Regions from separate parts of the Cobetia sp. UCD-24C genome, predicted to be linked through region 1. Evidence: predicted binding sites of a transcription regulator. Region 1 holds the regulator's gene; each other region holds the start of a gene.

Evidence for each region. Region 1 encodes PhoB, which activates phosphate uptake and scavenging genes when phosphate is short. Its sites were predicted from a motif close to TGTCATANNNNTGTCANA; they were not measured.
Region 2: a site for PhoB is predicted at 2,089-2,106, ahead of AOG28_RS08170 (bifunctional 2',3'-cyclic-nucleotide 2'-phosphodiesterase/3'-nucleotidase). Genes of this name have one in related genera too.
Region 3: a site for PhoB is predicted at 1,291-1,308, ahead of AOG28_RS03315 (CYTH domain-containing protein). Genes of this name have one in related genera too.

What each region holds. Positions count from the first base shown of each region.
Region 1 covers NZ_LJTD01000006.1:82,904-86,181, forward strand. The annotation lists gene AOG28_RS10130 (chorismate--pyruvate lyase family protein) at 1-462, shown strand, start outside; gene ubiA (4-hydroxybenzoate octaprenyltransferase) at 530-1,420, shown strand; gene phoB (phosphate regulon transcriptional regulator PhoB) at 1,644-2,333, shown strand; gene phoR (phosphate regulon sensor histidine kinase PhoR) at 2,341-3,278, shown strand, end outside.
Region 2 covers NZ_LJTD01000004.1:407,716-410,993, reverse strand. The annotation lists gene AOG28_RS08170 (bifunctional 2',3'-cyclic-nucleotide 2'-phosphodiesterase/3'-nucleotidase) at 42-1,952, opposite strand; gene AOG28_RS08165 (MFS transporter) at 2,144-3,278, opposite strand, start outside.
Region 3 covers NZ_LJTD01000002.1:219,146-222,423, reverse strand. The annotation lists gene AOG28_RS03325 (inorganic phosphate transporter) at 1-318, opposite strand, end outside; gene AOG28_RS03320 (TIGR00153 family protein) at 359-1,039, opposite strand; gene AOG28_RS03315 (CYTH domain-containing protein) at 1,515-2,525, shown strand; gene AOG28_RS03310 (ion transporter) at 2,675-3,278, shown strand, end outside.

The DNA of each region.
Region 1 (3,278 bases):
CTTGCCAGCGCCATGCAGCAGCAGGATGAACGCGATGGCCAGCCCTTCCGGGGCCTGCGCGTGCGCCTGCTGCTGCAGGACACCGGCCCCGCGCGGCTGGATGAGGCACGCCTGCTGGGCATCGGCCCACGCCGGCATGTCTGGCGACGCGAAGTGGCGCTCTGTCATGGCGATACGCCATGGGTGATCGCACGCTCGCTGGCGGCGCTGGACCTGGCCCACGGTCATCGCCTCTCGACGCTGGGCGAGCGCTCGCTGGGCCATTGGCTGTTTCGCCAGCCCGATCTGACCCGCAGCGCCATCGATGTCAGCCGCGCCCCGCTGGTGCTTTCGAGCCCCAGGCCGCTGGCCCGCACCACCAGCCTGTGGATGCGCCGTTCGATGTTCTCGCATGGCCGCTTCAAGGTGCTGGTGCAGGAGGGCTTCACGCCGGCCTTCCAGCACGCACTGCAGCTGGCCTGAGCCTTGTGGCCGACTGGCCTCGTTTCCCTCTCTTCCCTTGCCCACTACCACCCGCCCAGGAGCCCCGATGACCGCGTCATCCACTTCCGCCGCTTCGCGTCCTTCCAGACTGGCCGACTACCTCGCCCTGACACGGCTGGACCGCCCCATCGGCACCTGGCTGCTGATGTGGCCGACCCTGTGGGCACTGTGGCTGGCGGCAGATGGCATTCCCGAGCGCACGACCCTGCTGATCTTCATCGCCGGGGTCTATCTGATGCGCGCCGCCGGCTGCGTGATCAACGACTACGCCGACCGCCATTGGGACAAGCATGTCGAGCGCACGCGAGACCGGCCGCTGACCTCGGGTCGCATTTCGGAGCGCGAGGCGCTGACGCTGTTCGGGGGGCTGGTCGCGGCCGCCTTCGTGCTGGTGTGCTTCACCAACCTGACCACGGTGCTGCTGTCGATCGTCGCCGTGCTGCTGGCGGCCAGCTATCCGTTCATGAAGCGCTTCCATCATCTGCCCCAGGTGGTGCTGGGCGCCGCCTTCGGCTGGGCGATTCCGATGGCCTTCGCCGCGACGCTGGAGGAGGTGCCGACATACGGCTGGTGGCTGTTCGCGGCCAACCTGATGTGGACGGTGGCCTACGACACCGCCTACGCGATGGTCGATCGCAACGACGACCTCAAGGTGGGCATCAAGTCCACCGCCGTGCTGTTCGGACGTGCCGACAAGCTGATGATCGGTCTGTTGCAGCTGGGCATGCTGGTAGTGTTGATCAGCATCGGCCTGCAGCTGGCGCTGGGCATCTTCTACTGGCTGGGGCTGGCTGCCGCCGCCGGCACCTTCGTCTGGCAGCAACGTCTGATCCGTGAGCGTGAGCGTGCGCCCTGCTTCCAGGCCTTCCTCAACAATCATTGGACGGGTCTGCTGATCTTCGCCGGAATCGCCCTGGCGACCTGGCCGATGAGCTGACGCCTGCATAAACATTAGTATTATTTAATTTAAAGCGACCCCTGCCCTCTATTGCTCCCCAGCCCACGGTTCATGCCTGCCTGCCGCGCCTCCAAGGCGGCTGGCAGGCTTGCGTGCAAGCTGCCATGCTGGCAGTTGTCATCTCGTTGTCATATAAGCGGGTTGTAATCGTCATCGACTTGTCATTCTGGCGCGTGCGCCGACTGCTGCATGGGATCTAGCGATGAGCTCCAAGACCGTACTGATTGTCGACGATGAATCCTCGATTCGCGAGATGATCGCCGTTGCCCTCGAAATGGCGGATTACCGCGTGCTGGAGGCAGACAATGCCCAGGACGCCCACGCCATTGTCGTCGATGAAAAGCCCGATCTGCTGTTGCTGGACTGGATGATGCCGGGCACCAGTGGCCTGGAGCTCGCGCGGCGTCTCAAGCGTGACGAGACCACCTCGGAGCTGCCGATCATCCTGTTGACCGCCAAGGGCGAGGAAGACAACAAGATTCAAGGCCTGGAAGCCGGCGCCGACGACTACATCACCAAGCCCTTCTCGCCGCGCGAGCTGGTCGCCCGTCTCAAGGCCGTGCTGCGTCGCACTACTCCCAAGGGGGTCGAGGAGGCGGTGGAAGTCGAAGGCCTGATGCTCGACCCGGCCAGCCACCGCGTCACCGCCCACGGCAACTCGCTGGATGTCGGCCCGACCGAATATCGCCTGCTGCAGTTCTTCATGACGCATCAGGAGCGTGCCTACACGCGCAGCCAGCTGCTCGATCAGGTATGGGGCGGTAATGTCTATGTCGAGGAGCGCACCGTGGACGTGCACATCCGTCGCCTGCGCAAGGCGCTGGGCACAGGCCATCAGCATCTGATCCAGACCGTCCGCGGCACCGGTTACCGCTTCAGCGCTCAGGCCTGAGGGATTCATGCGCTATTGGACCAACGAGCTATGGCGCCTCGGCTACCTTGCCGGTGGCTTCGGCCTGATCGGTGGCCTGCTGGGCCATCTGGGCTGGGGCCTGGCGCTGGGCCTTTCGCTGTATCTGTTCGTCCATCTCAAGCACTTGAAGAGCCTCTACACCTGGCTGATCACCAATCCCCATGAAGAGCCGCCGCCCGGCGATGGCGTCTGGGGAGACCTGCTCGATCGTCTCTACCGCTACCAGAAGGGCCAGCGTCAGGCTCAGGAGCGACTGCGCAGCATCCTCAACCGTATCCAGGAATCCTCCGAGGCCATGCGCGACGGCCTGGTGATGCTAGACAACCACGGTGACATGGAATGGTGGAACAGCGCTGCCGAGCAGCTGGTCGGCCTCAAGGCCAGCCACGACCGCGGCCAGCACATCACCAACTATCTGCGTGACCCCGTCTTCATCGACTACTTCAATCGGCTGGCCTACCGCGAGCCGCTGACGCTCCAGTCGCCGCTGTCTGACAACCTGACGCTGCAGATCTCCATCACCCTGTTCGGTGACAACGAGCGTCTGGTCATGCTGCGTGACGTCACCCGCCTCTATCGTCTGGAAGAGATGCGCCGCGACTTCGTGGCCAATGTCTCCCATGAGCTGCGCACGCCGCTGACGGTACTGGCCGGCTATCTAGAGACCTACTCCGATTACGCCGATGACCTGCCACCGCGCTGGCAGCGTGGACTGGGCCAGATGCAGAGCCAGACCGACCGCATGCAGCATCTGGTCGAGGACCTGCTGACCCTGTCACGCCTGGAAACCGACGAACTGTCCGATAACGGTCGCTGCATCGACATGAGCGCCCTGCTCGGCCATATCCGCGACGACGCCGAAGGCCTGTCCCAGGGGCGCCACACCTTCTCCATCGAGGCCGATGCCAGCCTGTCACTGCGCGG
Region 2 (3,278 bases), on a different contig from region 1:
TCCAGGCCAGGAACGACGTGCTCGACAATGTGCTGCCTTGGCTATTCCATCCGGTCCAGCCCGACGCGATAACGGGCAAAGCCCATCTCGTCCTGATCCACCAATGTCATCGGGTAGACCGCCTGGGCATCAATGAACTGCTGCGCATCCGCGCCGGGGGCGGTGGTGAAGCGAATGTCCAGCGGGGTATCGGTGTCGATCGCGGCCAGCCGCCAGTTGTGATCCGCCGCGGGGTCCACCGCGCCCAGCTGCTGCGTCTGGCGCGAGATGTACTGGGCCAGAATGCTGCGATTTTCATCCGGTGACGCGAAAGCGACATGCGACTCTCCGGTGCCGGGGAAGTCCTCGCCGTAGGCGCGATAGTTGTTGGTCGCGAGCAGGAAGACATCGTCGTCCTTGACCGGCTCGCCCTGGTAGGTGAGGCCCTGGATACGGTGGGCATCGGCGTCGATCAGCGCGCAATTGCCGTCGTAACGCGCCGGCTGCGTGACATCCACCCGGTAGTCGACGCCGTCGATCACGTCGAAGTTGTAGCTGCGGAAACCTTCCCAGTTGATCAAGGGCTGGGGCGTGGCGAGATCCGGATCAATGCGATGGAACTGGCCGGCGCTGCACTCGAGCCATTCCCGCACTTCCCTGCCGGTGACCTTGAGCGCCACCAGCGTATTCGGATAGAGATAGAGATCGGCGGCATTGCGGAAGCTCAGCTCGCCTGCCTCCATCTCGGTGAACTGGGTCGGGTCATTGTGACGGCCGCCGACCTTGAACGGCGCAGCCGCCGAGAGAATCGGCAAGCCTTCCAGGTCCGGGTCGCCTTCGACGAAGCGTTTGACGTAATCGGCCTGGGCGCGATTGACGATCTGGATCGTCGGGTCGTCCTGCACCAGCGCCAGATAGCTCTTCATCGCCGCACTGGCGCGGCCGATGCTGCGATTGACGTACTCGCGCGTGGCGTCGTGCTCATGATCGATCAGCGCCGCCAGTTCGGCATCTTCCGCCACCTGTGCCTCGCCGCCCACCTGAATCGGGCGGGCTTCTGTCTGGCCGCTCACGACCCGCCACTGGCCCGAGGCATTGCTCAGTTCGAGATCCATCACGCCCACATGGCTGCCCCAATGCCCCGGCATCATCGCCGGCACGCCATTGAGGGTGCCCCTGGCGATATCGGCCCCCGGTACCTCGGCGAATTCCTCGCTGGGGAAGACGGCATGGGCATGCCCGAAGGCGATGCCATCGATGCCCTCGACCTGCGAGAGGTAATACACCGAATTCTCGGCCATCACCCGGTAGGGGTCGGTCGAGATACCGGAGTGCGGAATGGCGATCACTACATCCGCGCCCGCCCGGCGCATCTCGGGCACCCAGCGCCTGGCGCTCTCGGTGATGTCCTCGGCCGTCAGGTGGCCCTGGAGATGCTTGCGGTCCCAGGTCATCACCTGCGGCGGCGCGAAGCCGATATAGCCGATCTTCAATGTCTGAGCGTTACCCTCACTGTCGGTGAAGGCATGGGCGGTGATCTGGTAGGGCGTGAAGTACGGCTCGCCTGTCATGGCGTCCAGCAGGTTGGCGTTCACATAGGGGAACTGCGCGCCGGAAAGTGCCTGTTCGAGATACTCGAGCCCGTAATTGAATTCATGATTGCCGATGTTGCCGACATCGTAATCCAGCTGATTCATGACCTTGTAGGCCGGGAAGACATCGCCCTCCTCGAGACCTTCTGCCGCCATGTAATCGCCCATCGGGCTGCCCTGGATGAGGTCGCCATTGTCCAGCAGCACACTGTTGGCCACCTCGGCACGCGCCTGCTTGATCAGACTCGCCGCGCGGACCAGGCCGATGCGCACGCTGGGACGGTCCTTGTAATAGTCGTAATCCATCACGTTGGCGTGGATGTCGGTGGTCTCGATCACGCGCAGTGACAGCGTCGCGGCATTGGCTGGCTGAACGATCATGAAGATACCTCCGAGACTGGCCAGGCCAAGGATGGCTGCCCGCAGATGCGGCTTGCGCCGACGTCCGGGGTGCTGCGCAACACCTGGCGCGTCAGACGCCCGTTGATCTTCGCTAGCCGATGAAGCATTCGCCATCTCTCACTTCCTTGTCATGGGGGGATGTGCCAGTGCCCCTTGGGGGCAGCGCTCCATTATTCAGATGCCGACGCCTCAGGCAACTGGCGGTCCCTGCCCGCCAGCCAGCCGACACCTGCCATCAGCACACTGAGGACGGCGCAGACCATCAGTGCCAGCTGCCAATTGCCCTGCATGTCGTAGAGCGCGCCGATCAGCGGCGGCCCCATGGCCGCGAGCAGATAGCCCAGCGTCTGCGCCATGCTCGACAGTGACGCCGACTGCATGGCATCGCGCGCCCGCAGCCCCATGAACGACAAGGCGAGAATGAAGCTGGCCCCGGAACCCGCGCCCAGCAACAGCACCCACACCAGTGCCCACTCCGGCATCAGCCATAGCCCGATGAATCCCGCCAGCGACATGCAGGGCGTCGCGAAGGCGATCAGGCGTTGATCCTTCAGGCGCGGCATCAGGGGTACCAGAATCAATCCCGGCAAGGCCGAAGCCAGCTGGAGTAGACCATGCAGCGAGCCCGCCTTCTCGGCAGAGAAGCCATTGTCCGCCAGCATGCTCGGCAGCCAGCTGTTGACGGTATAGAACAGCAGCGAATTGATGCCCATGAAGAGCGTCACCTGCCAGGCCAGTGGCGAGCGCCACACCGCTGCCTGACGCACCGGCCGCGTGGCACCCTTCTCGACGTCCTTCTCGGCACCCTTCTCGGCTTCCTTCGCCGCCGGCAGGGAGCGACGTGACAACTGCGGCCACCACACCCCCATCGTCACCAATGGCAAAACGACCACTATGAGCATCGCGTACTGCCAGCCAGCGCTGCTGCCCTGTGCCAACGGCACCATCAGCGCCGAGGCGATGGCGGCCATGATGCCCATGGTCAGCACATAGCAGGAAGTGAGCAGCGCGACATGCTGCGCAAAGCTGCGTTTGACCAGGCTGGGCAGCAGCACATTGCCCACGGCGATGCCCGCCCCGATCAGGCCGATACCCAGATAGAGGGCCAGCATGCTGCCCTGCACCCGCAGCACGATGCCCGCGGCGATCGTCAGCAAGGCGAGGAAGAGACTGCGTTCAAGCCCGAGACCTCTGGCGAGGCGCGGCACCCAGGGCGAGACGACGACGAAGGCCAGCAGCGGCAGGATCATCAACAGGCCAGCCGCCGTGGCATTGAAGCCCAGCGCCGCCTGCAGGCGCTCCAGC
Region 3 (3,278 bases), on a different contig from region 1:
GATCAGCAGCCAGATACCGGCGGCCAGCAGCGAGGCCAGCATGCCGTAGACCAGGAACTGCGGATTCTCGATCAGCAGTGACGGGTCGATGATGCCCTTGCGGATGGTGTCAGTCACCTCACCACCGGCAAGCCAGGCACCGAGGAATTCGAAGATCACGGCGATGATGATCGCCTGCTTGATGGTGATCGCCTTGGAACCTACCGAGGTTCCCATGGCATTGGCGACGTCATTCGCACCCACACCCCATGCCATGAAGAAACCGAACAGACAGGCAAGAATGACGAGCACATCGCCGTATTGAGCAATGATGGACATAGAAGACTCTTGGACAGATGGCAGGACGTCCTGATGGCGCTCAGCGCGCCATCAGGATCTGCAGTCGGGTACCGACCTTTTCCGCTTGGTCAGCCACATCGCCGACCCAATCGATGATCTTGTAGAGGAAGATCACATCGACGGGCGGGAGACTGGCTTCCAGCGAGAACAGGGTCTGGCGGATGGCGATCTGCTGTTCGTCGGACTGCTTCTCGAGCTCATGCAGCTCGTTGATCAGCTTGTCGACCAGCTCGCTCATGTTGCGCCCGAAACCGGACTCGACGAGGTCTTCCAGTTCACCCAACGCACGACGCGCCTGGCAGACCGATTCGACCGCAGTCTTGAGATACTCACGCATGGCGGGCACCAGTGCGGTGGGTATCTGCATATGACGACCCAGCATGATCCCTGCGATGTCCTTGGTGACATTCGCGATGGAATCCTGGACATGGATCAGCTCGAGAAGGTCGGAGCGCGAGACCGGCAGGAACAGCGAGTTGGGCAGGTTGAGGCGCAGCTGCGTCTTCAACTCGTCCGCTTCACGCTCCAGACCACTGATGGTCTTGCGAATGCTGGCTGCCTGCTCCCAATCACCCTGCTCGCAGGCGTCGAAGAAGGTCAGCAAGTGCTGGGCGCACTCGTCGGTCTTGATGATGTGGGTGTGCAGCGCCTTGAAAGGCGAGCGCCCGAACATCGAAGAGAAAGGGTTGGTCGTTACCATAGTGGCCGTCGGCGTTAAGGATTGACGCGCGGAGTGTAGCAAAGCCTTTGTGACGATCACATAACTTTCATCGTAACGTCATGATACCGCCATGCTGTTGTCATTTACGCAACAACAGCGGCAGTTCGGGGGAACACGAAGGATTCCAGAAGAGAGATTGTCATGTAGCGGCAGGACCCGTGGTCGCTGGCTTTATCCACTGTTCGTAATATAACCAAGGACGTGACGACAGGCAATTGCTGTCACTTCAATGTCATCATGCTGTCATATAAGTGTGATTCTGCCGACAGGCCGATATCCCGCATGCCCTTCCGCCCTCCCCGTGCTTGCCTTGCCGCGGGCCAGGCGCGAGCATGAGACACACGAGCCTTCGTCACCATGCACCACGCATGCCGAAGGCTCTGCGGTCCTGGCGCCGCTGTCATCCTCATCCGTCAGCATCTGTCTTCTTTCATCCGTACAGGGAGTGCCCATCATGGCGCAGGAAATCGAACTCAAACTGGCACTGTCTCAACCCGTTATTGATCGCGATGCCATTCTGGAGACACTGGCGAGCATTGCAGAACTGGCAACGGTCACCCCCAGGCGGCGCTGGCTGGCCAACACCTACTTCGACACCCCCGAGCATGCGCTGGAGCGCGCGCGCATGGCGCTGCGTCTGCGCCAGAGCGGTGAGGATGCCGACAGCACGGGCGCCCTGCGCCAGACGCTCAAGACCAGCGGCGAGAGCCATGGCGGACTGCATTCTCGCGGCGAATGGGAGTGGGAGCTGCCCGAGGGCCAGACCGGCCTCGACCTCGACGGTCTGCGTGGCCTGCCGCCCTTGCAGGCGCTGGGAAACGGCGCCCGTGAGCAGCTGCTGAGTGCGCTCGCGCCCAGCTTCAGCACCGATTTCGAGCGCCATGCCTGGCAGATCGACGTCAAGGCGACATGCAGCGACAAGAATGTGGGCGACGAGCAGGTCACCGTCGGCGTCGAGATGGCGCTGGACCTGGGCGCGGTGAAGGCCAGTGGCCGCGAAGTGGCCATCCAGGAAATCGAGCTCGAGCTGACCGGCGGCGAAGCACTCGCCCCCGAGGTGAGAGAAGGCGTGCTCTGGCAGCTGGCGGATTCACTGGCGAGCCGCCTGGCACTACGTCCGGCAGATGCCAGCAAGGCCAAGCGCGGTGCGGCGCTGCGGGATGGCGAATGGCATGAGAAGACGCTGGATACCGCTGACCCCGGCGCGCTGCTGTCCGCCGCCATCGATGCGCTCGATGCCCACGCCGACCGTCAGGCGAAAGACGACCTCAAGTGGCACGCGCATGCGCTGGCCGCCCTGTCGGCCCTCGCATCACGACTGGCCGCCAGCCAGCATCCCGGCCATATCCACGCGGTGGCGCTGGTCGAGGCACTGGAAAGCAGTGACGGCGATGCCTCACAGGACTGGGCGACTCGCGACTTCGGCCAGCACAGCCTGTCACTGCTCGCGACGCTGCGCGGCTGAACCTCAAAACGACACTGACTGCCCAGCCACCAGGCGCTAGACCACTGGCTGATGGACAACGGCCGGGCAGTCACTGAAGGTCATACTGAGACATCCCCGATACGCCCTGACATTCATCCGGCGTCGTCACGCCCGTCAAGGAAGCCTGCATGCCTGAACGCCAGGGCCCTGCCAATGAATATGGCAGCACGCCGCAAAGCCCCCCAGCGACCCCCTCGCACCCCAGCGACTACGAACCCGCGACGGGCCGCCTGCGCGCACGACTGTTCCACTGGATCTTCGAATCCGACACCAAGGCGGCCAAGGCCTTCGATATCGGCCTGATCCTGATGATCTTCGCCAGTGTCGCCGTGGTGATGCTCGACAGCGTCCCCTCGCTCAATGCGCAATACGGCGAACTGTTCCGCATCATGGAGTGGGGCTTCACGATCATCTTCACGCTGGAATACGCCGTCCGCCTCTACTGCCTGAAGCATCCCGGCACCTGGGCCAAGGGCTTCTACGGCGTGCTCGACCTGCTGTCGATCGCGCCCACCTGGCTGTCGCTGCTGATACCGGGCGCCCAGGCCCTGCTGGTGGTGCGCGTGCTGCGTGTGCTGCGCCTGTTCCGCGTGTTGCGCCTGATGGCCTTCGTCGGCGAGGGCCGCATGCTGGTCGAGGCCATGACGCGCAGCCGGCGCAAGATCCTGCTGTTCTTCATCACCGTGCTCAGCATCGTCACGGTGTTCGGCGCCCTGATCTATCTGATCGAGC